DNA from 2 places in the Achromobacter sp. D7-1 genome. Region 1 is predicted to be linked to the other one. Evidence: predicted binding sites of a transcription regulator. Region 1 holds the regulator's gene; the other holds the start of a gene.
What was found. Region 1 encodes FliA, which starts transcription of late flagellar genes. Its sites were predicted from a motif close to CTAAAGTTTNNNNNNNNNNNGCCGNTA; they were not measured.
Positions count from the first base shown of each region.

Region 2: the regulator FliA is predicted to act here: its motif matches at 8,203-8,229, upstream of flgM (flagellar biosynthesis anti-sigma factor FlgM).

Region 1 is NZ_JCBAMT010000056.1:30,247-44,657, forward strand. It holds gene AC6LKD_RS21755 (O-linked N-acetylglucosamine transferase family protein) at 1-2,623, shown strand, start outside; gene rfbF (glucose-1-phosphate cytidylyltransferase) at 2,620-3,390, shown strand; gene rfbG (CDP-glucose 4,6-dehydratase) at 3,387-4,448, shown strand; gene rfbH (lipopolysaccharide biosynthesis protein RfbH) at 4,496-5,812, shown strand; gene AC6LKD_RS21775 (dTDP-4-dehydrorhamnose 3,5-epimerase family protein) at 5,814-6,383, shown strand; gene AC6LKD_RS21780 (NAD-dependent epimerase/dehydratase family protein) at 6,380-7,288, shown strand; gene AC6LKD_RS21785 (acyltransferase) at 7,285-7,785, shown strand; gene AC6LKD_RS21790 (alpha/beta fold hydrolase) at 7,804-9,351, shown strand; gene AC6LKD_RS21795 (FliC/FljB family flagellin) at 9,575-10,771, opposite strand; gene AC6LKD_RS21800 (RNA polymerase sigma factor FliA) at 11,187-11,942, opposite strand; gene flhD (flagellar transcriptional regulator FlhD) at 12,370-12,693, shown strand; gene flhC (flagellar transcriptional regulator FlhC) at 12,726-13,307, shown strand; gene motA (flagellar motor stator protein MotA) at 13,426-14,301, shown strand; gene motB (flagellar motor protein MotB) at 14,313-14,411, shown strand, end outside.
Region 2 is NZ_JCBAMT010000076.1:9,508-23,918, reverse strand. It holds gene flgJ (flagellar assembly peptidoglycan hydrolase FlgJ) at 1-645, opposite strand, end outside; gene AC6LKD_RS25505 (flagellar basal body P-ring protein FlgI) at 651-1,787, opposite strand; gene AC6LKD_RS25500 (flagellar basal body L-ring protein FlgH) at 1,790-2,479, opposite strand; gene flgG (flagellar basal-body rod protein FlgG) at 2,479-3,264, opposite strand; gene AC6LKD_RS25490 (flagellar basal body rod protein FlgF) at 3,330-4,094, opposite strand; gene AC6LKD_RS25485 (flagellar hook-basal body complex protein) at 4,132-5,631, opposite strand; gene AC6LKD_RS25480 (flagellar hook capping FlgD N-terminal domain-containing protein) at 5,702-6,400, opposite strand; gene flgC (flagellar basal body rod protein FlgC) at 6,421-6,840, opposite strand; gene flgB (flagellar basal body rod protein FlgB) at 6,863-7,270, opposite strand; gene flgA (flagellar basal body P-ring formation chaperone FlgA) at 7,448-8,161, shown strand; gene flgM (flagellar biosynthesis anti-sigma factor FlgM) at 8,291-8,584, shown strand; gene AC6LKD_RS25455 (flagella synthesis protein FlgN) at 8,616-9,095, shown strand; gene flhF (flagellar biosynthesis GTPase FlhF) at 9,225-11,957, opposite strand; gene flhA (flagellar biosynthesis protein FlhA) at 11,954-14,074, opposite strand; gene flhB (flagellar biosynthesis protein FlhB) at 14,078-14,411, opposite strand, start outside.

The DNA.
Region 1 (14,411 bases):
CCTGGACTTCTCGGTCGGCAGGGCCTATCGCCGCGCACTGCTGACGCACCACGAACGTGGGCAGGAAGTGCTACCTCGTCCTGACATGACGCGCCTGGCCAAGCTGCGCTGGGCAGGAAGTTTCCGCCGCATTGCCGCCGGCTTGCGCGATCCAAAGCAGGCCCATTTCGTTACGCACGCCAGGCAGACGCTCAGCACGGATGACCGCGTGCAGGAAGCCATTGCGGACGTGCTTGGACATGTCTGGCCGGCTTCCGTATCCGGCGCTGCGCTGGTTCAACACGTGGCGGAAAAGAAGCTGGCGACGGCGATGCCGGCCGAAGAGGCCGTGGGCCGAGCGCTGCAATCCTTGTTCGACAATGGCATCGGTCGCTACAGCGTGGACAAGACGCCCTACGACCAGGCTGGCGCCTTGCGGCTCGTCCCTGGCGTGCTGGCGGCGGTTGACGGCAGTGCGCCGCTGTTCAACTTGTGGCATGAAACGGTGGCCGCGCAGTTCGCCTCGAACGACATCCCGGCATTGAGGCGCCTGGCGGACGGCGCTGCGGCGCAGGACTTGCGCGAGCAGGTGCAGATTGAAGCCATGCCCATGATGTTCAGTTCGGCCGGCGACTTCCTGGCGCCGACGCAGCAGGATGAGCCCGGCGTCTTCAAGGCCGCCGTCGACGGCCTGTTGGACCATTTGAAGCATTTCGGCCTGATCGTGTCGGATGCGCAGAGTTGGTGCGCGTATCTGGAAGACGCGCTGCGCGAATCCGATGGTCGGGGGCCATATTGGAGTCTCTATATCGACGCGCTGGCGCGGCGCAATTTTGAACAGCGCCGGGCAGGCGGCCTGCCGACGGCGGGCCGCGCCCAGGCGGTCAGCAAGTCGGTGCTCAAGGAAGCGCACGATTTGGCGACGCAGTTGAACGCCAGGCGCGATGGCGATTTCGAGGCGCGGGCCCGCGACCTGGTCAAGCGCGCGCCGGATTACGGCTCGGCCTGGGAAGTGCTCGGTACGGTGTTGCGCGAAACCGGCAAGGCGGACGAATCGCTGGGCGCCTTCCTGGGCGCGCTGCGGGCAGGAGGCGAAGATGCGGATTGCTATGTCGCAATGGCCATGTCCCTGCGCGCATTGCGACGTCCGGTGGAACTGGACGCCGCCTGCCGCCGCGCGCTGGAGCTGGTCCCGGATCATCCCCAGGCCCTGAACGTACTGGCGAATTGCTATCGCAGCGCCGCCCGGTTCCATGAGGCCGTTGCCACGTTCCGACGCATCCTTGAGCTCAATCCGGACAGTATCGAAGCGTGCGGAAACCTGGGTGTGGCCCTGGCGGACATGGGGGATTTCGCTGGCGCGGAAGAGCAGTATCTGCGCGTGCTGGCCGCCCAGCCCGACAGCCCAACCGTGCAGAACGCATACTTTTTCGGTATGAACTATTTTCCGGATCGAACCCCGGAAGAGATTTTCGAAATCTACCGTTCGTACGACGAGCGTCTATGCGCGCCGCACCGGGCATTTTGGAAACCCCATGGGAATATGCGGAATCCGGACCGGAAATTGCGCATCGGCTATGTCTCGCCGGATTTCCGCAACCACCCGGTGCGCCTGTTCCTGGCGCCTTTGATGGCCCAGCACGACAAGTCGGCGTTCGAAGTCTACGCGTATGCCCAACTGGACCAGGAAGACGAAGGCACCGCACAGTTCAAGGACTATGCCGATCACTGGTTGAGGACCAATGGCCTGTCGCATGACGCGCTGGCGCAGCGCATACGCGATGACCAGATCGATGTGCTGGTGGACCTGGCCGGCCACACTTCGCATAACCGCTTGGCCACTTTCGCGCGCAGGCCGGCGCCCGTGCAGGTGACCTGGCTGGGTTTCGGCTGCACGACCGGCCTGTCCGCCATCGACTACATCCTGATGGATGACGAGATGGCGCCACCTGGAACCGACCATCTGTTCGTCGAAAAGCCGTGGCGCCTGGACAAGACGAACTTCGCGTACCGGCCGAAGGTGGGCATGGGCGAGGTTTCCGATCTGCCGGCGTTGAGCAATGGCCACGTCCGCTTTGTCACGCTGTCCCGAGCGATCCGCTTCAACTACCGGGTCGTGCGCGCCTGGGCGGAGATCTTGCGCCGGGTGCCGGGTTCGTGCCTGGTGGTCGACAGCAACAGCTATTTCTCTGAGCGGATGCGTAGCGACCTGCTTCAGGCCTTCGGCCGGCACGGTATCGACCCGGACCGGCTGGAAATCGGGTTCCATTCGCCGCCCTGGGACGTGCTGCGCGGCGCGGACATCACGCTGGACTGCTTTCCGCACAATTCGGGCACGACCCTGTTCGAGAGCCTCTACATGGGCCTGCCGTACGTGACCTTGGCCGGCCCCCTGGGCGTCGGCCGGATCGGGGCTTCGACGCTGTCGGGCCTGGGGCGGCGCGAATGGATCGCGCAGACGGAAGCCGAGTACGTGGAAAAAGTGGTGGCAATGGCCAGCGACATCCCCGAGCTGGCGCGCATACGCGCCGGCTTGCGCCAGGAAATGCAGGCCAGCGCCTTGATGGATGAAACCGGCTTCGCCCGCAAGGTCGAGCAAGCCTATCGCGACATGTTCAAAAAGTGGTGTGAAGGATCCGTATGAAGGCCGTCATTCTCGCGGGGGGGCTGGGTACCCGCATTTCCGAAGAAACCCACGTCAAGCCCAAGCCGATGGTCGAGATCGGCGGTCGCCCGATACTGTGGCACATCATGAAGATGTACTCCGCCCACGGCGTGAATGATTTCATCATTTGCTGCGGCTACAAGGGTTACGTCATCAAGGAATACTTCGCCAATTACTTCCTGCACATGTCGGACGTGACGTTCGACATGGCCAAGAATCAGATGGAAGTGCATCAACGCCATGCGGAGCCGTGGCGCGTGACGCTGGTGGATACCGGCGACGACACCATGACCGGCGGCCGCCTGAAACGCGTCGCCAGCTACGTCAAGGAAGAGGAGGCGTTCTGCTTCACCTATGGCGACGGCGTGGCGGATGTGGACATATCTGCGCTGATCGCCTTCCATCACAAGCATGGCAAGCTGGCGACGGTGACGGCGGTCCAGCCGCCTGGCCGTTATGGCGCGCTGAAGATGGAAGATGACCTGGTCGCCGGGTTCACGGAAAAGCCGCGCGGCGATGGCGGTTTGATCAACGGCGGCTTCTTCGTGCTGTCGCCCAAGGTTCTGCCCCTGATCGAGGCCGACCATATCTCCTGGGAAATGGAACCCCTGGAATCGCTGGCCAAGGGCGGCGACCTGATGGCATTCAAGCACGCGGGCTTCTGGCAGCCGATGGACACGCTGCGCGAAAAACGCATGCTCGAGTCCCTGTGGGAGGCGGGCAAGGCCCCGTGGAGAATGTGGTGAACGTAGCGTCCGGCGCCTTCTGGCACGGCAAACGCGTCCTGCTCACCGGACACACCGGCTTCAAGGGCGGCTGGCTGGCCCTTTGGCTGCACAAGCTCGGGGCGGAGGTCGTAGGCGTGGCGTTGCCGCCCGCCGCGGACCGGCCCAGCCTGTTCGAATCGGCAGCGATCGGCGGCGTGGTCCAGAGCCATTTCTGCGATATCCGGGACGCCCAGGCCTTGGCTGCCATTGTGCGCCAAGCCCGGCCCGAGATCGTGCTGCACCTGGCGGCGCAGCCGCTGGTGCGGGCTAGCTACCGCGAGCCCTTGCAGACCTTCGACACCAACGTCATGGGCACGGCGAACCTGCTGGACGCGTTGCGCGGACTGTCGGAAGTTCGCGTGGCGCTGTGTATTACCACCGACAAGGTCTATCGCAACGAAGAATGGCCGTATCCCTACCGCGAGACGGATGCTTTGGGGGGACATGATCCCTACAGCGCCAGCAAGGCGGCGGCCGAGCTGGTGGCCGCGTGCTACCGCGACGCCTTCCTGCGCCAGCAGGGCGTGGCGCTGGCCACGGCGCGGGCGGGCAATGTGATCGGGGGAGGGGACTGGTCCGAAGACCGGCTGCTGCCCGATGCCGTGCGCGCCTGGCAAGGCGGCGGGGTGTTGGAAATACGCAGTCCGGATTCGGTGCGGCCCTGGCAGCACGTGCTGGAGCCGCTGGCGGGCTACATGCGCCTGGCAGAGGCTCTGTGGACGCGGTCGGAACTGGCCGGTCCGTACAACTTCGGCCCGCCGTCGCAAGACACGGCAACAGTGCGCGAAGTGGTCGAGCTGGCGCGCGAGGCCTATGGCCGAGGCGGCGTGACGTATGGCCAGTCCAGCAACGGTCCGCATGAAGCGGGCCTGCTGGCACTGGATACGGCGCGTTCCCGGGCGGTGCTGGGCGTGCAGGCGCGCTGGTCGCTGGCCGCGAGCGTGGCCGAGACGATGCGCTGGTATCGCGCGTACCAGGAAGGGGCCAACGCCCGTGTCCTGTGCGACGCCCAAATTGCGGCGTTTGGGCCGGTCTGAACTGGCTGGCCGCCGCTTCAAGAACACAACGGTTTTAGAGATAAGCAATGAACCCTAATGAAATCCGTGCGCAGATCGCTCAGTTGGTCGATCAGTATCACGAGTCCCAGGAACGAGAGCGCACGCCCTATGAGCCGGGCAAGACAGCGGTGCCGCCGTCCGGAAAGCTGATCGGCGCAGCCGAGCTCAAGGCGATGGTCGACGCCTCCCTGGACGGCTGGCTGACGACCGGGCGCTTCAACGAAGCATTTGAACAGCGCCTGGCACAGTACCTCGGTGTTAAACACCTGATCACGGTCAATTCCGGTTCGTCCGCCAACCTGGTGGCATTTTCGACGCTGACCTCGCCCAAGCTGGGCGAACGCGCGATCCGCCGCGGCGACGAGGTAATAGGCGTGGCGGCGGGCTTCCCCACGACTGTGAACCCCATCCTGCAATTTGGCGCGGTTCCGGTATTCGTCGATGTCGAGCTGGGCACGTACAACGTGGACGCTAGCCGCCTGGAGGCCGCGATCACGCCGCGCACCAAGGCCATCATGCTCGCCCATACGCTGGGCAATCCGTACAACCTGGACGCGGTCACGGCCTTGTGCAAGAAGTATGGCCTGTGGCTGATCGAGGACTGTTGCGACGCCCTGGGTTCGACCTATAACGGCCGCATGGTCGGCACGTTCGGCGATATCGGCACGCTCAGCTTCTATCCCGCGCATCACATCACGATGGGTGAGGGAGGGGCAGTCTTCACCAACGATCCGCATCTGAAGCTGATCGCCGAGTCGTTCCGCGACTGGGGGCGTGACTGCTACTGTGCGCCGGGCAAGGACAATACCTGCGGCCGCCGCTTCTGCCAGAAGCTTGGCAGCCTGCCCGAAGGCTACGACCACAAGTACACCTACTCGCACATCGGCTACAACCTGAAGATCACGGACATGCAGGCCGCCTGCGGCCTGGCGCAACTGGATCGGGTGGAGGAGTTCGTGGCCCGGCGCAAGGAGAACTTCCGTTTCCTGAAGGAACGGCTGGCGTCGTGCGAGGAATTCCTGATCCTGCCTGAAGCGACCCCCGGATCGGACCCGTCGTGGTTCGGTTTCCCGATTACCTTGCGGCCCGAGGCCGATGCGCGCCGCGTCGACCTCCTGACCTACCTGGATCAGGACAAGGTCGGAACGCGCCTGCTGTTCGCCGGCAACCTGACGCGTCAACCTTCCATGGTCGGCCAGAACTACCGCGTATCGGGAGATCTCACCAACACCGAAATCATCATGCAGAACACCTTCTGGATTGGCGTTCAGCCCGCGCTCACACGCGAGATGCTGGAATACGCGGCAAGCCGGATCGAACTGTTCTTCGGCCAGGGTTTCTGACATGCGAGTCGAAGCCCTGGCGATCCCGGGCTGCTATCTGCTGACCCTGCCATGCTTCCCGGACGCGCGCGGCGAGTTCCGCAAACTGCTGCATGCGCCGTCGCTGGCGGCGCTGGGGCTGGAGACCGGATTCGTCGAATCCTACGTCTCGGTTTCGCACCGCGGGGTGCTGCGCGGCCTGCATTTTCAGCTGCCGCCGTCCGACCACGCCAAACTGGTTTCCTGCCTGACGGGGCGCGCGCGCGACGGCCTGCTGGACTTGCGCCGGGGCTCTCCGACTTACGGGCAATCGCTGTCGCTGATGCTGGATGGCACGGTGCCGCAGGCCCTATACGTGCCTCGCGGTGTGGCCCATGGCTTTGCCGCGCACAGCGATGGCACCGCGCTGCTGTACTACACGACTACTGTCCATGATCCCGAGCGTGACGCGGGCGTACACGCGGACAGCGCGGGCATCGATTGGTGGGCGGGCGCGGCCGATGTAGGCGTGCCCATCATGTCGCCCCGCGACGCCGCGCTGCCGCGGTTCCAGGACTTCGAGTCGCCTTTTATCCACGGTGAATCGGCATGAGCCTGTGCGTACTGGTCACGGGCGCAAGCGGCTATGCGGGCGGGGTCATTGCCGCGCGCCTGCGCGCTCTGGGCATGTCGGTGATCACGGCCGGCCGGGCCAGCGCCAATGACCTGCGGCTGGATCTGGCCGATCCGCGTGGCGTAGCGGGCCTGGACCTGCCCGCCGGCATCGACGCTTGCGTGCACGCTGCCGCGATGCATGAGGTGGCTTGCCGGGCAGACCCGCAGGCCGCCTACGTGGTCAATGTTGCCGGCACCCGCGCCTTGTTGCAGGCCTGCGAACGGGCAGGCATCCGCCGTCTGGCATACATCTCGACGTTTCACGTATACGGCCGGCCGGAGGGCGACTTGGACGAGTCCGCTCCACCCACACCGGCCAACGATTACGGTTTGACGCATCTACAGGCTGAACAGCTATTCGAAATGGCGGCTGGCAGCATGAACGCTTCGGTCGATATCCTGCGGCCCGCCAATCTGTACGGCGCGCCTGCCTCCTGGGACGGCTTCGACCGCTGGACGCTGGCGCCGTTTGATTTTTGCCGGCAGGCGGCGCGGGACGGCCGGATCGTCCTGCACGGCCAGGGACGGGCCGTACGTAATTATCTGGATGCCGCGCATGTCGCCGAGGTCGTGGCCGAGCGCCTGCAAGGGCCGGGATCAGGCCTGACGCACTTGGCGGGCGAGGACTGGCGTATCCGCGACCTTGCGGAGCTGGCCGCGGCTCAGGCCAGCGCCTGCCTGGGCAGGTCGGTGGTGGTGCAGACGGGAGAAGCCCAGGAGATACAGGCACCTGCGTATCGCTATCGTTCCCGGACATTGGTTCCGCGCGAAGGCGACGAACGCGCCGCGATGGCCGCCTTTCTGACCCGGACGCTGGCGCATCTGACGGAGTGCAAGGCATGAACCGGATTTCAACGCTGGCAAAAATCTCCCCATTGGCCGATATCGAACGCTCGGTGCGCGGCAATGCCGTGGTGATCGGCGATCACGTCACAATAGACAGCTTCGTGAAGATCAAATTCGCGGGCGGCGACGGCGACGTGCATATCGACGACCAGGTCTATCTGAATTCGGGTGTGGTGATCTATTCGGGCAATGGCATCCGTATCGGCCGCGGCACGCTGATTGCCGCCAATACGACCCTGGCGCCCACCAACCACGAATACCGCAGCCGCGACCAGACGATCATCGAGCAGCGTTTCATGCCCAGCAAGGGCGGCATAGTCATCGAGGACGATTGCTGGATCGGCGCCAACTGCGTATTGCTGGATGGCTGCATCCTGCGGCGCGGCTGTGTCGTGGCGGCCGGCACGGTCTTGCGTGGCGAATGGCCTGAGTATGCGGTGATCGGCGGCAGTCCCGCAGCGGTGATGCGCTATCGCGAATCCGCTGGGAAGTAAGAGTTTAGGAGTTTGGCAATGACATCGTCGACAAAGGGCGGCCAAGGTGCCGCCGGCGGACAAAAAATAGGTTTGAACGAAGCGTTCGAATTGGCCGTGCGCCATTGGCGGGAAGGCAAGCGCGCGGAAGCGGCCCACATCAATGGGCAGATCCTCGGCGCCCGTCCCGGACATCAGGGGGCGCGTCATCTGAAGATGACGCTGGAGCACGGCGTGCAGGGCCTGGCCTTTACCGCGCTGCGCCTCTCCGACCCGGAGCTCTACAGCATCGGAGACTATAGCTACGGCACGCCGTCGGTGTTTCCGCACAATCAGCCACACGAGCCCGCGCGCTTGTCCATCGGCAATTTCTGCACGATCGGGCACGAGGTTGAAATCATCCTGGGTGCATATCATCGCCAGGATACCTATACGATCTATCCGTTCTCGGCCCCCCATTTCGGAACCTTGTTTTCCTCCACCCGCCAGATCACCGATTACTCCACCACGAAGGGCGGGGTATCGATCGGCCATGACGTCTGGATCGGCGCCGGCAGCAAGATCATGGCGGGCGTGACGATAGGCACGGGCGCGGTCATCGGCGCGGGCTCGATAGTGACGCGCGACGTTGGTGCGTATGAAATCTGGGCAGGCAATCCCGCGCAGTTCCGCCGCCGCCGATTTGACCAGGAGGTCGCGGACCGCCTGATGGCGCTGCGCTGGTGGGATTGGCCCAAGGACCTCATCGAGCGCCATGCGCGCGACATCATGCGCGGCACGCCCGAAGCGCTCGACGCGTTGGCGCAGGGCCACGACGCCTGGCTTGCGGGATTGCGCAAGGGCGTCACGGCGCCTTTTGAAATGCTGCAAGGCAGGTCAGGGTTGTTGCGCGCCCGCCGCTCATCCGACTGGCGCGAAGGTCGTCCGACCTGGGTGGTGTTGCACGGTTCGCTGGGCAATATCGCGACCGTGCAAGGCATTGAAAAGCATCTTTCGGACATGAACCTGCTGTTTGTCGACCTGCCGGGTTGCGGCGGCAGCACGGCGCCGGCGGATATGTCCGTGGACGGCTTTGCCGACGAACTATTGCCTGCGCTGCTTGCCGCGGTTCCCGGAGGATTCGGCGTGCTGGGTGCCTCTTTTGGTGGCAGCGTCGCATTGGCCATTGCGCGCCGCTCGTCGCGGTGCACTTCCGTCGTGCTGTTGGACACGCCATTCAGCGCAGCAAAACTCTGGCATAACCATGCATTCCTGCGCGGCGCGATCGCCTCTCGGCCCGATGACCGCTATCTGCGCAGCTTCGCGCTGGAGATTTATGGCGTGACGCCCACGGCTGCCGTGGAACGCGAGTACTGGCATTTGTTGGATGGCATCGCCGTGCCGGTGCTGGTGGTGAGCGGCGACGTGCCGACGCTGCCGCAACGCAAGATGCCGCCCGTGCCGTGCTGCCTGGACGAGGCGGATCTGGCGCAACTGCGCGGCCTGGGTTGCCGCATCGAGCGGGTGAAAGGCGGCCACGATCTCATCAATGACAATCCGGCCGCCGTGGCGGCGCTGGTGCGGTCTGCAGAAACGGTTGTGGCCTGAAGGATGAGATAGACCCAGCTCTGCGCGATGCGGCGCTGAATGAAGCAAGAAACGAGAATGGGCGGAATTGGATTCCGCCCATTTTTTTGTCTCTGCGTCACGAGGGAAGAGGGCCGCCCGCCATAAAAAAACCAGCCCGGAGGCTGGTTTTTGGTACTGCTTCGGTGCGAACAAGGGAAGCAACTTGCCTTCCCCTGCTGCCCCGCAGGACTGTCCGCTGGAATTAACGCAGCAGCGACAGAACCGTTTGCGGCACTTGGTTGGCCTGGGCCAGAACCGAGGTGCCAGCCTGTTGCAGGATCTGAGCCTTGGTCATGTTCGACACTTCCGTGGCGTAGTCGGCATCTTCGATGCGCGAACGAGCGGCGGACAGGTTGTTGATCGTGTTGTTCAGGTTGGCAACGGTCGATTCGAAGCGGTTCTGAATCGCACCCAGCGAGCTGCGCTGCGAGTCGATGTTCTGCAGAGCCTTGTCCAGACCGGCCAGCGGGTTGGCCGTTGCGCCCTTGTTCAGGCTGGTCAGCGGGATCGAATCGGTCTTCAGCGTGAACTTGGCGGTAGTGGTCGGGGCCGTCGTGGTGTCGGCATCCTTCGGGTTCACGGCGATGTAGTAGCTGCCGGAAGCGCCCGAAGCGACGTCGAAGCCCTTGGCCTTCAGGTTGCCGGATTCGGTAGCGTCAGCGGCAGTGATGTCGACCTTGACGAACCAGTTGCCATTGTCGTCAGCTTGAGCTTGCGTGCCAACGGAAACGCTCGAGTTGGCGACACCCAGACGACCGGCCAGATCACCGGAGGTACCTTCGGCAACGGTGTTGCTGGTGACGGAGGTGGTCGAGCCGTAAGCGGCCTTGTATTCCGTACCGCTCAGATTGGTCAGAGTGCCACGCGGGCCGGAGACGTTGAAGCCGTCCAGACCCAGGGTCTTGGCGGTGACTTCCTTCAGGTCGATCGTGATGGTTTCGCCGTCGTTGGCGCCAACTTGGATCGTCAGCTTGTTGTCCTTGGCCAGGACGTTCACGCCGTTGAACTGGGTTTGGGCCGACACGCGGTCGATTTCGTCCAGGCGCTGCTTGATTTCAGCTTGGATCGAGTCCAGGTCGGTCGGCGAGTTCGTGCCGCTGGTGGCTTGAACCGACAGCTGACGCACGCGCTGCAGGTTGTTGTTGATTTCGTTCAGCGCGCCTTCGGTCGTTTGAGCGATCGAGATGCCGTCGTTGGCGTTGCGGGCGGCTTGGGTCAGGCCCTTGATGTTCGCGGTGAAGCGGTTGGCGATGGCTTGGCCAGCGGCGTCGTCCTTGGCGCTGTTGATGCGCAGGCCGGAGGACAGGCGCTCGATGGCGCTGCCCAGTGCCGATTGCGACTTGTTCAGGTTGTTTTGAGCAACCATCGAGAGGTAGTTGGTATTGATAACGGCAGCCATGTTGGTGCTCCCAAGAGAGAAAGGCTTCTTCAAACCGGGCAGCGACGCCGCCCACTGGTGTTAACGGGAAAGTTCGTCGACTTTGTGTCTAGGAATCTCTCCGTTGCCAGGATTACGGCAGTCCAAAATCAATCTTTAGCGCTATTTCGCGAAAGTCGACATTTTTCTTGGATTCACCGGAGGAGGGCGTGTCCGGTGCCGTGACGCACTGTATCGGGCAGGCGCTACACAAGCCGTGTTGTCTCTGTGTAGAGATGGGCGCCGTGGCAACCTCTTACAGGAAAGAAGCCCGGAGCGGATGTGCCGGTAGCGCTGGTGACCAGACGGCAGCAATGAAAACGGACGCGATACGCGTCCGTGTTGCCGACAGCCTTTGCCCTCCTGGGCTCGTTCCTGCGGGGTGCTGATTCAGATCCTAGATCACCTGGGCGATCTGCCCATCCTGGGGCAGTTCCTGCCAAGCCTGTTCCTTCAGCTTCACCCGGATCCGCGCGGTCGCCTGCGACCGCAACTGGCATACCCGCGCCTCGGTCACATTGAGGATCGCGCCAATTTCCTTCAGGTTCAGCCCCTGTTCGTAGCAAAGCGACAACAGCAGTTTTTCACGCTCGGGGAGGGTGTCGATGGCGTGGACCAGCGCCTGCCGGAAGTCGCCTGCCAGGAGCGAATCCAGCGGATTGCCGCCCGCCGCGCCGTGGTTCAGGGTGGCAGCCCAGTCGGATTGGCCGCTGGCCGAGTCGGGTTCGGTGGCGAAGTCCTCGTAGTGCACGATCTGAACGCCCTGGGCGTCGTGCAGCAGCGATTGGTAGTCGCCCAGCGGCATCTCGAGTTGTTGCGCGATTTCGGCTTCGCTTGGCGCGCGCATCAAACGCTGTTCGAGCTGCTGGATGGCCTGTTCGATCTTGCGCGCCTTGGCGCGGACGCTACGGGGCAGCCAGTCCTGGCCGCGCAGTTCGTCCAGCATCGCGCCGCGGATGCGGGTGGTGGCATAGGTCTCGAACTGGGCGTCAGCCGTTTCCTGATAACGGCGCACGGCGTCGAGCAGGCCAATCATGCCGGCTTGTATCAGGTCGTCGAGTTCTACGCTGGCGGGTAGCCGGGCGAGCAATTGCAGGGCCAGCTTCCGCACTAGCGGGGCATATTCGACCAGGCTGTCATCTGCGTGAGGCATTGCGGGAATGTCGGGCGGGTCCATCGTGGCGCGTAAGCTGTTGTCAATTTGCGACATTGTCGACAAACGCGCGGCTGAGCTAAAGCTAGGTGGATTTAATGATCTGCAAGGTGCCATTGTCGGCAAACAACACCGTTTCATTCCTCAAAGTACGCAATGTTTTGAATGCTTATTTGGCAAATTGACGTAAATTTGTCCGAAACTTATATGTCAAGGTGTATCGGAAAAGGTAAGTTGCGCAACATCAACAAAGTTTTGTCATATAAGTCATAGAAAATGACATCAGCTGTGGTAAATTTTACTTAAATTGCGAACAAATGATACATTTCGCATCAATGCAAGGTGTATCGGACGTGAAGGCAACGGGATTCCGGTGCTTTTGCTTACATGAGCCCCCATCGGCGGGATAGGGAATAGGGAGTTGGGCGTGCAACAAGTCGAAAATTCATTGCTGACAGACATTCGCGAAGTGAATCTGTCTTATTTGTTACTGGCGCAGCGCATGCTGCGCGACGACTACGCGGCGTCGATGTTCCGCCTGGGATTCAGCAACGAGGTTGCTGACATCCTCATGCGCCTTTCGCCGGCGCAGTTGGTCAAGCTCGCAAGCTCCAGCTCGCTGCTGTGCCGCTTCCGCTTCGATGACTACAGCCTGCTGTCCGCCCTGACCCATGACGTTCTGGGTGGTGCGCTGCAGCAAGCGCATGCAACCATCCTGCTGGCCAAGCAGCCTGTCGAAGAATTGGCCTGACGGCCTGATCATTCCCTCCGGAAACACGTGTAATGGCCACCAAGAGCGTTTCGCAGGAAGCGGATGACATTCTGCTTGCCAGCTCCATGATCACTTTGGGAGCCCGGCTGCAGGTGCTGGAGGCTGAAACCAGCCTCAGCCATGACCGCCTGGCGCGCCTGTACCGCGAAATCCGCGGCTGCTCGCCACCCAAGGGCATGCTGCCCTTTTCGGTTGACTGGTTCATGACCTGGCTGCCGAACATCCATTCCTCGCTCTTCTACAACGTGTATTCGTTCCTGAATGCGCGCACCAGCAGCAAGGGCATACGCGCCACCATCGACGCCTATCGTCTCTATCTCGAAAACGCCGGCACGGATGCCGCTGAAGGCGCAGAGCCCGTCCTGAGCTTCACGCGCGCCTGGATGCTGGTGCGCTTTTTCGATAGCGGCATGCTGCAAATGTCCGCCTGCCGCCAATGCGGTGGGCATTTCATTGCCCACGCCCACGATCCCCAGTCGGATTTCGTGTGCGCGATCTGCCGGCCGCCCCCCCGCGCTGGCAAGACGCGCGCCGCGGCCAAGGCGCGCGCCGGCACCCGCCCCGCGCCTGTTGCGAATACCGCCCGGCTCTGACCGGCGGCATCCAAATACATCAAAAGCCCTGGAAAACCCCCCGTAACCCGCCTTTTTGGGTCGAGGGGAACAGGGGATCATTGACGCCGGTTTTAGACTTCGTTGGCAGGGGCCTGATGTGTTGATTGTTATCGGTTTTCTCGTGGTGGCCGTGTCGGTCGTCGGCAGCTTCATAGCGCTGGGCGGCCATTTGGGCGCGCTGTACCAGCCGTTTGAACTCACGCTGATCTTCGGGGCGGCTTTCGGGGCTTTCCTCGCCAGCAACAGCAAAAAGTCGCTGATGCTGGTCAAGGCCGCGCTACCCGACTCGCTGAAAAGCTCGCGCTATGGCAAGGACGTCTACATGGAGCTGATGGCGCTTCTGTACGTACTGCTGAACAAGGCGCGCCGCGAGGGGCTCATGGCCATCGAATCGCATATCGAAGACCCGGAATCCAGTCCGATCTTCAGCGAATATCCCCGCATCGCCAAAGACGCCAAGCTCATGGAGTTCATCACGGACTACCTGCGCATCATGATCAGCGGCAACATGAGCTCCTTCGAAATCGAGACGCTCATGGACGAGGAAATCGAGACCTACCGCCACGAGCGCGAAGTCCCCGTGCGCGCCTTACAACAGATGGCCGACGGCCTGCCGGCCTTCGGCATCGTGGCGGCAGTGCTGGGCGTGATCAAGGCGCTGGCCGCCGTGGACCAGCCTCCGGCGATTCTGGGCGACCTGATCTCCAAGGCCATGGTGGGCACCTTCCTGGGTATTCTGCTGGCTTACGGCTTCGTGGGCCCGCTGGCCTCGCGCATCGACCGCCGCAGCGACGAAGCGACCAAGGTGCTGGAATGCATCAAGACCACGCTGCTGGCCAGCATGAACGGCTATCCGCCGCAACTGGCGGTGGAATTCGGCCGCAAGGTGCTATTCTCGGCCGTGCGCCCGACCTTCGGTGAACTGGAAGAACACGTCCGGCAAGCCAAGTCCACCGCCACCGGCAAGGCCTGACGGAGCGGGCCATGAGCACGGTAAACAATCACCGCGTGGTGATCCGCCGCAAGAAGGGCGGGCATGGCGGCGGGCACCACGGCGGTAGCTGGAAGATCGCCTACGCCGAT
Region 2 (14,411 bases), on a different contig from region 1:
GAACAGGTTGTAGCTGGTGCTGCCGTCCTGGTGCTTGATCTCGCGCTTACCCCAGCCCGACTCCAGCGCCGCCTGGCCCATGATGAGACGCGCGGGCACGCCGCTTTGCTGCGAAGCCAGATTGGCCGCGCGCGACATCTTGGAAACGAAGGCGACCACATGGTCTGGCGCGCCTTCCGCCGCGGCCAGCGCCCGGTTCTGGGCGCTGTTGTTGCGCATCACGTTCAGCAACGCCGAAACTTCGCGCGAACCCGCGGAACGGAAATCGGGGTCAGCGCCCTCTCCCAGGCGCTTGACCGCATCCGCGCCCAGCTCGCCGGGCTTGCCTTGCTGCATCTGCGCCAGAATGGCGCCGGACAGGCCGATGCCAGGCGACGCCAGGTGCAAAGCCAACTGCTCGTCCGCCATGGACTGCAGCATCTGGGTCTGCTGCGAATCGAACAGCCCCTCCTTGGGGGTGGCTTCGCGCATGCGCTTGACCATCATCTGCAGGAACAGGGCCTCGAACTGCTTGGCCACCTGCTTCTGCTGTTCGGTCCCTTCCGGGTCCTTCTTGACGTCGCGCTTCAAATCCGACAAACGGCCCATGTCAAAGACCGAATCCTGCCGGCTGGCGCCGCGCGCCGCATCGTTGGTGTACGCCATGGCCGTCAGATGATTTCCAGTTCGGCGCGCAAGGCGCCCGCGGTCTTCATGGCCTGCAGGATCGCCAGCAGGTCCTGGGGCGTGGCGCCCAAGGCGTTCAGACCCTTGACCACATCCGCCAGATTGGCGCTGGTGCTCACCCGTTGCAGCGAACCGTTTTCCTGCCGCACTTCGATCTGGGTATTGGGCACCACTACCGTCTGCCCTTCCGTGAACGGCGTGTCGGGCTGCGACACCTGGTTTTGACGGTTGATGATGACCGACAGGTTACCGTGCGCGACGGCGGCTTCTTCGATCATGACGGTGCGGTTCATGACGACCGAACCCGTGCGGGCATTGATGATGACCTTGGCCACCGTGGGCGCGCGCGCCACCTGCAGGTCTTCCACCTGCGACAGGAAGCGCGCCTGCGAGGCCTGCTCCATGGGCGTGCGCACCTGCACGACACGGCCGTCCAGCGCGGTGGCGGTGCCTTGTCCGAACTTGCGGTTCAGCGCCATGGCCACATTCTGCGCCGTACCGAAATCGGTATTGTTCAATTCCACATGAATGTAGCCGTCACGCGAAAACGTGGTGGGTACGCCCCGCTCGACGATGGCGCCCGCGCTGATGCGGCCGCCGTTCAACTGGTTGATCTGCACGCTCGAACCGCCGGCGGAAGCGCCCGCGCCACCCACCAGGATGTTGCCCTGGGCGATGGCGTAGACCTGGCTGTCGGCGCCCTTGAGCGGGGTCATCAGCAAGGTGCCGCCGCGCAGGCTCTTGGCGTTACCCATGGACGAAACCACCACGTCCAGGGTCTGGCCCGGCCGGGCGAATGCGGGCAAGGTGGTCGTGACCATGACGGCCGCCACGTTCTTGAGCTGCATATTGCTGCCGGCGGGCACCGTAATGCCTAGCTGGGACAGCATATTGGTCAGGCTTTGCTGGGTAAATGGCGTCTGGCGCACCTGGTCGCCGCTGCCATCCAGGCCCACCACCAGGCCATAGCCGATCAGCTGGTTGCCCCGCACGCCCTGGATCGAAGCCAGGTCCTTGAGCCGCTCGGCATGAGCCGCGCCTGCGCCGGCCACCAGCCCGACCGAAACGCAGACGCGCGCCAACAAGGACAACAAGGCGGATATCGGATTCGGTTGTTTCATGTTCAGAACGGCGAAGCGATCAGGAAGAAGCGTTGCAGCCAGCCCATGGTCTGGACTTCGTCCATGACGCCCTTGCTGCGGTACTCGATGCGAGCGTCGGCCACCTGGGTGGACGACACGGTGTTGGTGCCGGTGATGGAGCGCGGGTCGACCACCCCCGAGAAGCGCACGAATTCGCTGCCCCGGTTGATGGCGATCTGCTTTTCACCCGCGACCTGCAGGTTGCCGTTGGACATCACCCCCACCACCGTGGTGGTGATGGTGCCGGTGAAGGCATTGTTCGCGGTGCTGTCGCCCTTGCCCTGCGACACGTTGCCGCCCTTGGCGTCGGTGTTCAGGTTGGCGTTGGCCCAGCTGTCCATGAAGGACGGCGCCGCGGCGATGCCCAGGCTGGCACTGCCGCTGCGGTTGGTATTGGTGGCGACGTTCTTGGAGGCGTTGGTCTTCTCGTTCAGGACGATGGTGACGATGTCCCCCACGTTGCGCGGCCGACGGTCCTCGAACAAGGGATAGTTGCCGTAGGTGGTCGGCTGGTAGATCGAGCCCGTGGGCTGCGCCATCGGCGCGGCCGGCGGCGGCGGCGCGGCCGTGGTCGGCCCGGTCACGATAGGCTCGGGCGGGATCATGGCGCAACCGGCCACCAGCATAGCCAGTGCCGCACTCGATACCAGGCGCAGGACAGACATGGACATCACAGTTGGGTCAGGCGGGCCAGCATTTCGTCCGAGGTCTTGACGGCCTTGCTGTTCATTTCGTAGGCGCGCTGCGTGGTGATCATGTTGACCAGTTCTTCAGCGACGTTGACGTTGGAGGTTTCGACGTACTTCTGCATGATGGAACCCGCGCCGTCCACGCCCGGCTGCAGCAGGTTGGCGGGACCCGATGCGTCGGTTTCGAGGTACAGGTTTTCGCCGATGCTCTGCAGGCCGGTGGGGTTGATGAACGTCGCGATCTGCAACTGGCCGATCTGCACGTTGATGCCGGCAGCGCCAGGCTGCGTCACCGAGACGATGCCGTCGTTGCCGATCGAGATCGACAGCGCGTTGTCGGGGATGTTCATCGGCGGCTGGATCACATAGCCGCTGACGGTAGTCAGCTGGCCGTTCTGGTCGCGTTGCAGGGCGCCATCGCGGGTATAGGCCTGGGTGCCGTCGGGCAATTCGATCTGCAGAAAGCCGCGGCCGTTGATGGCGATGTCCATCTCGCTGCCGGTGTTGTTCAGGTTGCCTGCGGTGTGGATGCGCTCGGTCGCGGCCACGCGCGCGCCGGTACCCAGCTGCAGGCCGGACGGCAGCTGGGTAGCGTCGCCGACCTGGGCGCCGGGTTGGCGCAGCGTCTGGTACATCAGGTCCTGGAACACGGCGCGGCCGCGCTTGAAACCATTGGTGGAGACGTTGGCCAAGTTGTTCGAAATCACGTCCATGGAGGTCTGCTGACCTTCCAGGCCCGTCTTGGCGATCCACAGCGAACGCATCATGATGTAGTACTCCTGGTGGCGCGGCCCGGCCGCGCGCGAAAATTGTTTCTAGTTCAGTTGCCGTATCAGGCGCTTACCGACAGGATGCCGTTGGCGCGTTCGGCGTTGCGGTCCGACTGCTGGATCACCTGCATCTGCTGCTCGAAGCGGCGGGCGTTGGCGATCATGCCCACCATCGCCGCCATGGGATTGGTGTTGCTGCCTTCCAGCACGCCCGACAAGAGCCGCAGGCTGGGATCGGCGGGCACCGGAGGCGCAGGCTGGCCATTCACGGGCGCCATGCGGAACACGCCGTCGTCGCCGTGCACCAGCTGATCGTTCTGCGGGCTGGCCAGCTTGATCCGGCCCAGGTTCAGGATATTGTTCGGCGCATCGCCGGCGCCGATGGCGGTAATGGTGCCGTCGGCGGTGATGGTCAGGGCAGCCTGGTCGGGTATGTCGATGGGACCACCCTGGTCCGACAGCACAGGCTGGCCCAGCGAGGTCTGCAGCAGGCCGTTGATGCCGACCTGCAGGCCGCCGGCGCGGGTATAGGCCTCGCCTTGCGGCGTCTGCACGGCGATCCAGCCGCGCTCGCTGGACAAGGCCACGTCCAGGTCCCGGCCCGTGGTCTGCATATTGCCCATCTGGAAGCTGTTGCGCGGCGTGGACGCCACCGTCGAAACGCGCGTGGGCAGACTCGTCCCGTCCGTGACCGGCACCGAGCGGTACAACGCGATCTGCTCGCGGAAACCCGCCGTGTTCACGTTGGCCATGTTGTTGGAAAGCGCGGCCTGATGCTCGGTGATGCGCGCCGCGCCATTCATGGCGGTGTAGATGATACGGTCCATTGCCTATTCCGTCGGTGTCGTCACTTGCCTGCCAGGCTTACTTCAGGTTCATCAGGACTTGCATGATTTCGTCCTGGGTCTTGATGGTTTGCGAGTTGGCCTGGTAGGTGCGCTGGGCGATGATCATGTTGACCAGCTCCTTGCTCATGTCGACGTTGGACGACTCGGTGGCCTGGCCCACGACCTTGGACAGGCCGTTGCTGCCAGGCTGGCCCAGGATGGGCTGGCCGGAGGCGGAGGTTTCCGTCCAGGCGTTGTTGCCCACGGGCTGCAGGCCCTGCAGGTTGGAGAAGTCGGCCAGCACGATGGTGCCGACGATCTGGGTCTCGCCGTTGGTGTAGCTGGCCACGATGCTGCCGTCGCCGCTGATATTGATGCCGCTGAACTCGCCGGAAGCGTATCCATCCGGCTTGGCGACCAGCTTGTAGGCGCTGCCGAACTGGGTGGTGCCCGCGTAGTTCATCGCGATGTTGATCGGATCCGCTGGCGTGGTGCCGCCACCCGGGGTGGCGAAGGACAGGTTGACAACAGGCGCGCTGGTCATCACGCCGGCCTTGTTGAACGTGAACTTCTGCGGGTTGCCCCAGACGCCGGCCGCTTCGGTGGTCGGCGCCATGGCCTGGCCGTCGATCGTGTAGTAGACGTCATAGGTGCTGGTGTCCGCAGTGGCCGCCGGGCGCTTCACGAAATACTGCATGACCTGGTGGGAGTTGCCCAGCGAGTCAAACACAGTCATCGGCGAGGCGTTGGTATAGGTGTTGGACAGCTTCGGGTCGAATGGCTTGCCAGTCTCGACGACAGCCGCCGTGTACTCAGTGAACGCACCCATCTTCGACAGATCACCGCCCGTGATAACGCCACCCGCGCCCACGGTTACCGTTTCCGTACCGACGGTGAAGGTGGAGCCTGCGGCGGGCAGCGCACCACCAGCCGGTACGGTATCCACCAGTGTCGCCGTTCCCGTGCCGTCACGGGTGAAGGTGTACGCAGTGCCAGGCGCCGCGCCCAGCGTGACCTTCCCGGGGACAGCCGCCTTGGTTTGCGTAGCCGTTTCGTAGATGACTTTCGCGTTGGCGTCCAGGTTGGCCACGGTGGTACCCGTGGACGTCGCTAGCGGAGCCACGTTCGCCGTGGGCAGCTGCAACTCAACCGGATTCGCGCCAACGGAGCCCGGCGGATAGCCCGTCAGTCGATACCCCTGGGCATTCACGATGAAGTTGTTCTTGTCGACCAGGAATTCGCCGTTGCGGGTGTACATCACCGCGCCGCTCTGGTCAGTGACGCGGAACATGCCCTTGGCGCCGTCGATCGCAATGTCGTATTCGCCGCCGCCGCCGTTCACCGTACCCACGGTAAAGCGCTGGTTGATGGCCGCGACCTTCACACCCAGGCCGACGCGCGAACTGGCGTAGACGTCGGCGAACGATGCAGTCGCCGACTTGAAGCCGACGGTGCCGGAGTTGGCGATGTTGTTGCCGATGACGTCCAGGTTCTGCGCCGCGGCGTTCAAGCCGCTCAATCCTTGTCCGAAACCCATGTTTTTTCTCGCTAATCTTTAACTAGGGAAGCCGCCGCCCATGCGCCGGCACCGATACATTGCGCCCGCTTCAGGCGCCGATTACCTTGCGCACATCCAGCATGCTGGTCTGGCCGTCCAGGCCCAGATCCAGACGCAGGCCTTCGGTGGAATACGCCACGCTCTTGACCTGGCCGTAGCTCAGCACTTCTGCATTCACCTTCTTGCCGTCGGCATCCGTGGCCATGACGGACACGGTGTACGCGCCCGGCTCCAGCACAACGCCGCTATCGTTCTTGCCATCCCAGGACAGCGTGTACACGCCGGGCTTCTGGTCCGTCGTTTCGATCGTACGCACCACCGCGCCGTTCGCGTCTGAAATACGGATCTGCACTTTCTGGGCGTCGCCCTGCAGGTCCAGGCCATAGGGAGTAACAACACGGGCCTCGGGATTCGCCGCATCCACGCCGGACTTGATCTTGGAGCCGGGGATCAGCACGCCCTTGCCTATCATGGCCACGGCATTCATCGACTGAGAAACATCGATCTGCCCGCTGATGGCGAGCATGGTGTTCTTCAGGTTGGTGATGCCTTCCACGGTGGAGATCTGGGCCAGCTGGGAGGTCAGCTCGGCGTTCTGCATCGGATTCAGGGGATCCTGGTTCTGCAGCTGGGTAACCAGCAGCTTCAGGAACTGGTCCTGCAGGCCTTGGGCCGTGCTGCTGCCGTTGGCGCCGGTTTGCGCCAGGCCCAGGCCGGTCTTGCTCGTTGATTGGTCGATAGTGGTCATGGATACACGGGTTCCGGAAATTAGGACTGGCCGATGGTCAGCGTCTTCTGCATCAGGGCCTTGGCGGTATTGAGCACTTCCACGTTCGCCTGGTACGAGCGCGAGGCCGCGATCATGTTCACGGTTTCAGCCACCGGGTCAACATTGGGCATGCTGACGTAGCCCTGCGCGTCGGCCAACGGGTGTTGCGGGTCGTAGACCTGTTTCAAGGGTGATTGATCCTCGATCACGCCAGCCACGCGCACGCCGCCGATCTCCTGGCCCAAGGCCTGGCCCGCCGGGGGATTCACCTGGAACACGACCTGGCGGGCGCGGTACGGTTTGCCATCGGGGCCGACCACGCTGTCGGCGTTGGCCATGTTGCTGGCCGCCACGTTCATGCGCTGCGATTGCGCGCTGAGCGCCGAACCGGCGATATCGAAAATGCTCAACAAGGACATTGCCTGCCGCTCCCTTTTGAAATCATTCCTGAATTGCGGCCATCATGGTCCGGATACGGCCAGACAGCATCTGCATCGTGCTTTGGTAATGCAGGGTGTTATCCGCGAATTGCACGCGCTCGATGTCCATGTCCACCGTATTGCCGTCCATGCTGGGCTGGTACGGCAGGCGGTACAGCAGTTCCGTCGGGCCCTGCGATACTGCCTTGGCCGGAATGTGGCGCGCGGACGTCAGCGTGAGCGAGGTATCGGGCAGGCGCTTGGTGCCTTCCATGGCGTTGGCCATTGCCGTCTTGAAGTCGAAATCACGCGCCTTGTAATTGGGCGTATCGGCGTTGGCGATGTTCGACGACAGCACTTCCTGGCGTTGCGCGCGCAGTCCCAGGGACTGCTGGAAGAAGCGGAAATCTTCATTAAGCCGGTCTAGCATCGGGGCGCCTTGGTGCGTTGCAATTCAGATAAAACGAGGGACGCCGGACAGACCGTTATCCCATTGGATGACGGCATCATAGGGGCCAGGGGCTCGACACAATCAGCCAAATAACCCGTCATTTCTCATCCAATTCACGTATTGCCGAATGCCGCGGACTTCTACAATTCATCCATCATGAAAATATCCGCAACCCGACTCCGCGCGCGCGCCGGCTGCCTGGCCGCCCTGCTGCTGCCCCTGGCTGCCGCGCAGGGGCAGGAAGCGGCGACTCAGGCACCCGAGGCGATCGCCCTCGTGGCGCAGACCTATCTGCTGGATCAGCTGGCTGGCCTGCCCGGACAGCCGTCGGTCGCGATCGACCCGCCGCGCGCAGAACGCCTGGCGCCCTGCGACGTCATGTCCCCATTTATGCCGTCCGGCATGAAACTGCGTTCGCGCATGACGGTTGGGGTACGCTGCAACGCGCCCAAACCCTGGACGGCCTATGTCCAGGCAACGGTAAGCGTGCCGGGTCACTATTACGTCGCCGCGCGGCTGATTGCGGCAGGACAGGCGCTGACGCCGGACGACCTCGCGCCGCGGGACGGCGACCTGATCGCCCTGCCCCCAGGCGCAATTACGGATCCGCAAGCCGTGGCGGGGATGACGGCGGTGCACCGGATCAATGCCGGGCAAGCGGTGCGGAGTTCCGGGTTGCGCAACGCACAATCGGTGCTGCGCGGCGCCAATGTCCGCATCAACGCGCGCGGCAAAGGCTTCGTGGTCAGCAGCGAAGGGCAGGCGCTCGACAACGCGGCGCCGGGCGCCACCGTGCAGGTGCGCACCGCGGGCGGCCAAGTCGTGAGCGGCGTGGTGCGCAACGCCAGCCTGGTCGAAATACAACTGTAATTGTTGTTACATGTCGCATCGCACCATACACCGCCCGTCCCCTAAAGTTCTTTCCGGCCCTGCCGTTACTGAGGCATAAGTAGGCGATTCCGTCGCACAACCGACCTTGGACGCCCCGCGGAGAAAATCTTGAAGATCAATTCCACCACCAACCGCCCCCTATCGGCTGACACCGTCGCGCCTCGCGCCGACTCGGCCGTTGCCCAGGCCTATGGCGCGGGCAGCGCCAGCGGCTCCAGCAGCTCGCAGGTGGCGCTGAGCTCAGCGTCGCGCAAGCTGTTGGCGCTGCAGGACGGCTCCAATGACATCAACGTCGAACGCGTGGCCGCCATCCGCGCCGCCATCGCCTCGGGTCAGTTGAAGATCGACACCGGCCGCATTGCGGACAGTCTGATCGCCAGCGCCCGCGATCTGCTGAAGTAACCCCGAACCTCCCGAGCCGAACAGCATGACCATGAGCACCGTCGAATCCCTTCAATCCTGCTTGCGGCAGGAAGATACCCTGATCACCGAGTTCTCCGCCATTCTGGAAGAAGAGACCGAAGTGTTAGTGGGCTTGGGAAGCGTCGGCTCGCTGCAGGAAATCACCGAACGCAAGGGCGAGGTCGCCCGCAAGCTCGTGGACCTGAGCCAGGCCCGCGACTCTTTGCTCGCGGAAATCGGTCTGCCGGCAGGACACGCCGGCACGGAGCAGGCGGCCGTTCTGCACCCGCAGTTGTCAGGCGTGTGGCAGGCCCTGTTGAGCAAATCGGCATCCGCCAATGAAATCAATATGCGCAACGGCGCGCTCATCGACGTGCATCTGCGCTATACGCAGCAATCGCTGGACGCGCTGCGCAACATGGGCGCCGCTGGCGGCGCCCTGTCCACCTACGACGCCCGCGGTCGCGGCGCACGCACCGCCCCGGGCCGCAAGCCCATCGTGGCCGGCTGAACCACAACACGGTTGAACAGCGGCGCTTGCACAGCGCGGCGCGATCCGCAGATTGCGTTGCAGCGCGCATGTTCTTGCGCAAAAGCGCCAGTTCTTTAACGCGCGCAACCCATCAAACAGCGGCTCTCTTCAGGCCGCAGTCATCTCCAGCATCGCGTACATCTTCAGCAATGCGACCGGCAACATGCGTCCGGAAAGCTTGCGATCCGTTCCCATGATGCCCGACAGAGGCCCGCGCAGCACTTCCGCCGCCGGCGTATGCGCCAACTGCCAGCATGCCGCGCCCATCTGCCCGGCCATCAGCGATTGGCGGGCCAATGCATGCGCGCCGTCCACGGCCGGCAGAGCCTGCCACGCGTTCGCCATATAGCGGAATCCCGCCTTGGCCTCGTCTTGCAGCACCAGCCAGCGCGCCACCGTGGCGGCGTCCGCCTGGGACGCGGGCAGATTGGTCATGCCGAACAGCTGTCCGGCCACCTCGCCACTGACCGTGTCGATCAGGCGGGCGCAGACCAGCCGCACTGATACGCCGCCGCTGCGGCCCGGCAACGTCACTTCCGTACCGGAGGCCCACAATGCCAGGGGCACGCACTTGCTACCCTGGACGCTATGCAGCCCGGGCATGTCACCGGGCTGGCCGACAGGCAGATAACCCACGCTCTTGCCCACGGCATTCAGATTGGTCGGGCAGTCATCCTGGACCACGCGCTGGCCGCCAGCGCTGCGCGCCACCCAGGCGACGCCTTGTTCGCTCAAGGTCTGCCACAAGGCGGAAGTGCCGGCCTCCAGCATGTGCACAACCGGCACGCGCGCCAGTTTTTCCGCCAACCAGCGCACGCGAGCCTGCAACGCCTGGGCCGCATCCGGCTGGGCCGGCGCGGTAGGCGCGAACGAAGACAGCATGCCGTGCGGCAGAACCAGTTGCTGCGCGGGCGCTGCCAGGGCCGTGCCGCGATCGCTCATCAGCAGCGTGCCCAGCAACGCTCCTCCCGGCAAACCCTCACCCTTCAAGGGAGCCTTGCCATGCATGGCAAGCAGATGCCGTCCACAGACCGAGGAAAATTCACGGCCGATCATCGCCAAGGGCTCGTCGCCCAGGGCGGTCAGACTGGCGCCCGAACCGTCTGCGACATAATCGCGCCAGGATGCACGGGCCTGCACGCAGGCCGGATCGCTTTCCAGCCAGACGATAGCGTCGTCCAGGTTTTGCGCAGCCTCGATGGAGCCCGCGCCGCCTTGCGGCCTCAGGATCGCGGAAGCCAGCAATTGCCGCTTGCGGGCAGGATCCGCGCTTTCGGGTTCGCGCGATGCGGACACCAGCGTCGCCAGGTCGGCCTCGCTCGGGGTGTATAGCGCGCGGGCGCGTTCGACCATGGAAAAGGCGCGGTCGATCAACACGTCGGCCCGGGCCAGTTCCATGTGTTCGGGTACTTTCTGCCCCACCGACATGTAGTGGATTGGCAGGCGATGGCGGATGGCCGTGTCCAGCGCCGCGCCCAGGCGGGTGGCCTCGTCCAGCTTGGTAATGATGCAGCCAGCTACGTCCTCGCCCACGCCATTGCGATAGGCGTGCGCCACTTCGTCCAGGGTGTCGCCCTGGCTGGCTGCATTGAGCACCAGCAGCCGGCGCACCGGCTTGCCCGCATTGCACAGCATTGCCGCTTGTTCCGCCACCTGTCGGTCTCGCTGGCTGATGCCAGTGGTGTCGATCAGCACGATCTTGCGGCTGCCCAGTTCAGCCAGGATGCGGCGCAGTTCGCCCGCATCACGCACCGAATGGGCGGGCACGCCCATCAGGCGTCCGTAGATCTGCAGCTGTTCCAGCGCGCCGATCCGAAAATTATCGGTGGTCAGCATCGCGACCTGCTCGCGGCCCTCGCGTGCCACGCAGCGCGCAGCCAGCTTGGCCAGCGTGGTGGTCTTGCCAACGCCGGTCGGCCCGACCAGGGCATACACGCCGCCGGCCAGGAACTCGTCTTCGGACCGCAGCACCGGCAAGTGGGTTACCAGTTCGTTACGGGCCCAACTCAGCGCCGCTTCCTGCGTCATGCCCTGGGGCAGACGCTCGACCAGGGTGCGCACCAGTTTGGTACTGAAACCCGCGTCCAGCAGGCTGCGGAACAACGCGGCGCCTGCTGGCTCCCGGCCCGGCCCCTGGCGCCCGCCCCAGAGCAGCCCGTCCATGCGGCTTTCCAAGGCTCCGCGCAGCGCACTGATGGCGTCCTGCAAGCCGGCTGCGGCATCGGAAGGCAACGCGGCCGGCGGCGCCATCGGAGGCTGGCGCAGCGGCACATCGGGCATGCGGGCCATGGAAGACCCGGCTGCGGACTGAGGCGCTGCGGGCACGTAGGCCGCGGGAGCAGCGGTCGAGGCGGCGGCTCGCGCAACCGGCGTCTCGCGCAACGGCGGCAAGGATGGCAATTCGACACGGACGGGCGCAGCCGGAGCAGGCACCGCTGCCGGCGGCGCAACCGGCGGCGTCTCGTCTTCGGCCTGCGTCGAGGAAGCATAGGCTGCTTGGTAGGCAGCAATCGAACGCGACGGCGCCGGGTAGCCGGCGGGTGGCATGGCGGGCGCCGGCGTCAACGGGAGCGCCGCCGGATCCGGGACATCGAAACGCACGCCCGCCGGAACGCTGACAGGCGCCTGCGGAAGAACATCGGCCGGCCGGGATGGCGCGGCTTCCTGTCGTGCAGGAGACTCATGAGCCGTGTCATCGAAGGCGCCCTCGACAGTGGCCAGAACCTCCACGCCGCCATCGACGCTGCGGTTCGACACGATCAGCGCATCCGGGCCCAGCACCTGCCGGACCTGGCGCATCACATCGCGGCTGTTCGCCCCAAAAAATCGGCTTATCTTCATGCCCCATTACCTCCGCCGATCAGCGCGGTCACACGCACCATGCGCTCATCGGGTATTTCCGTATTCGACAACACGCCCAGCTGCGGCAGGTGGTGCCGCAAGAAGCGCGACAAAGGCGCGCGCAAGACCGGCGACACCAGCAGCACCGGCGCGTTGCCCTGCGATTCCTGGCGTTCGACCGCGGCCTGCGCTTCGCGCAGCAAGGTATCGGCCAGCCCCGGCTCCAGTCCGCCACTGGTCGTCATGGCCTGTGAAAGCACGCGCTCCAGCTTCACGTCCAGGCCGATCACGCGCAGCTCGCCCTCGCCCGGGAACCATTGCTGGGTGATGGCGCGACCCAGCGAACGGCGCGTCAAGGCGATCAGTTCGTTGATGTCGGGCTGGCTGCCCGTGCCCGCGGCCAGCGCCGCCAGGCGCGGGCCATGCTCGGACAAGGTGTCGATGATGGTGCGCATGTCGCGGATCGGCACTTCTTCCGACAGCAGGCCTTGCAACACCTTCTGCAACGCCGTGAGCGACAAGGTCTTGGGCACCAGGTCTTCGACCAGCTTGGGCGCGTCGCGGCCGATGCGGTCCAGCAATTGCTGCACTTCCTGGCGACCCAGCAGGTTGGAACCGTGGCGATGCATCAGGTGATTCAGGTGCGTCGCGACCACGGTGCCGGCATCCACCACCGTGTAGCCCGCCACCTGCGCCTGGTCGCGCAGGCTGCCGTCGATCCACAGCGCCGGCAAGCCAAAAGCGGGGTCGGTCGTGGGCGTGCCCTTGATCGGCATGGTCACGCCGCCCGGGTCGATCGCCAGCCATTGCCCCGGCATGGCTACGCCATGGCCGACTTCCACGCCAGACAGCAGGATGCGGTAATCATTGGGCTTGAGCTCGAGGTTGTCCCGGATATGCACCACCGGCGGCAGAAAGCCCACGTCCTGCGCGAACTTCTTGCGCAGGCTGCGGATGCGGTGCAGCAGTTCGCCGTTCTGGGCGTGATCCACCAGCGGAATCAGACGATAGCCGACCTCCAGACCCAGCTGGTCCACCATCGACACGTCGTCCCAACTGGCCTCGGCGGCGGCGGCCTGCGCCTGCGTGATCGCCTGCGGCGGCACCTCCGCGGCGGCCGCCGCTGCCGCAGTCTGCCGCTTGTACAGCACCCAGCCCCCCCAGCCCAGCACGCCGGCCAGGGTCAGGAAGGCGACGTGCGGCATGTTGGGAATCAGGCCCATGATGCCGACGATGCCGGCCGTCAGGAACAGCACGCTGGGGTTGGAGAACAGCTGGCTGATGATTTGCTGGCCAATGTCCTGGTCGGTCGACACCCGCGACACCACCACGCCCGCAGCGGTGGAAATCACCAACGCCGGAATCTGGGCCACCAGCCCGTCGCCGATGGTCAGCAGCGTATAAACGCGCGCCGAATCGCCCATCGACATGTCGTGCTGGGCAACGCCCACGATCAGGCCGCCGATGATGTTGATCGCCATGATCAACAGGCCGGCGATGGCATCGCCGCGCACGAACTTGCTGGCGCCGTCCATCGAGCCGAAGAAGTCGGATTCCTGCGAGACTTCCGCGCGGCGCTTGCGCGCCTCGTCTTCGCCGATCAGGCCGGCGTTCAGGTCCGCGTCGATCGCCATCTGCTTGCCCGGCATCGCGTCCAGGGTGAAACGCGCGCCCACTTCCGCAATACGGCCGGCACCCTTGGTGATGACGATGAAGTTGATGATGGTCAGGATCACGAAGACGATGATCCCCACGGCAAAGTTGCCGCCGACCAGGAAGTGGCCAAAGGCCTCGATGACCTTGCCCGCCGCGTCCGGACCGGTATGGCCGTTGAGCAGCACCACCCGGGTGGAGGCAACGTTCAGCGACAGGCGCAGCAGCGTGGCGAACAGCAGCACGGCCGGAAACGCGGCGAAGTCCAGCGGTTTGCGCGTGAACATCGCAACCAGCAGGATCATCACGGACAACGCAATGTTGAAGGTGAACAGCAGGTCGAGCAGGAACGTGGGCAGGGGCAGGACCATCATGCCCAGCACCATCACGATCAGGACAGGCCCGGCCAGCAGCCGCGCATGCGTGGCCCCACTACTCTTCAACATGGTGAGCAAAGCGCTCATTCCTTAAGCTCCTTGTGCTGCGGTTTTGGCTTGCGGGTCCAGCTCGGCCGGCACGGCCAACCGGGTCGGGACCGTAGGTTCGGCGCCCCACCCAGCCCGCCAGGAGCGCAGCTGGAAGACCCACGCCAGCACTTCTGCCACCGCGGTGTAGAGTTCGGCCGGGATTTCCTGCCCGATCTCCACGTGTTGATGCAATGCGCGCGCCAGGGGCGGCGCTTCCAATGTCGGGATGCGGTTTTCGGCCGCCAGTTCGCGGATCTTGGCCGCGATCAGGCCGGTGCCCTTGGCCAGCACTCGCGGCGCGCCGCTCTTTTCCTCGTCGTACTTCAAGGCCACC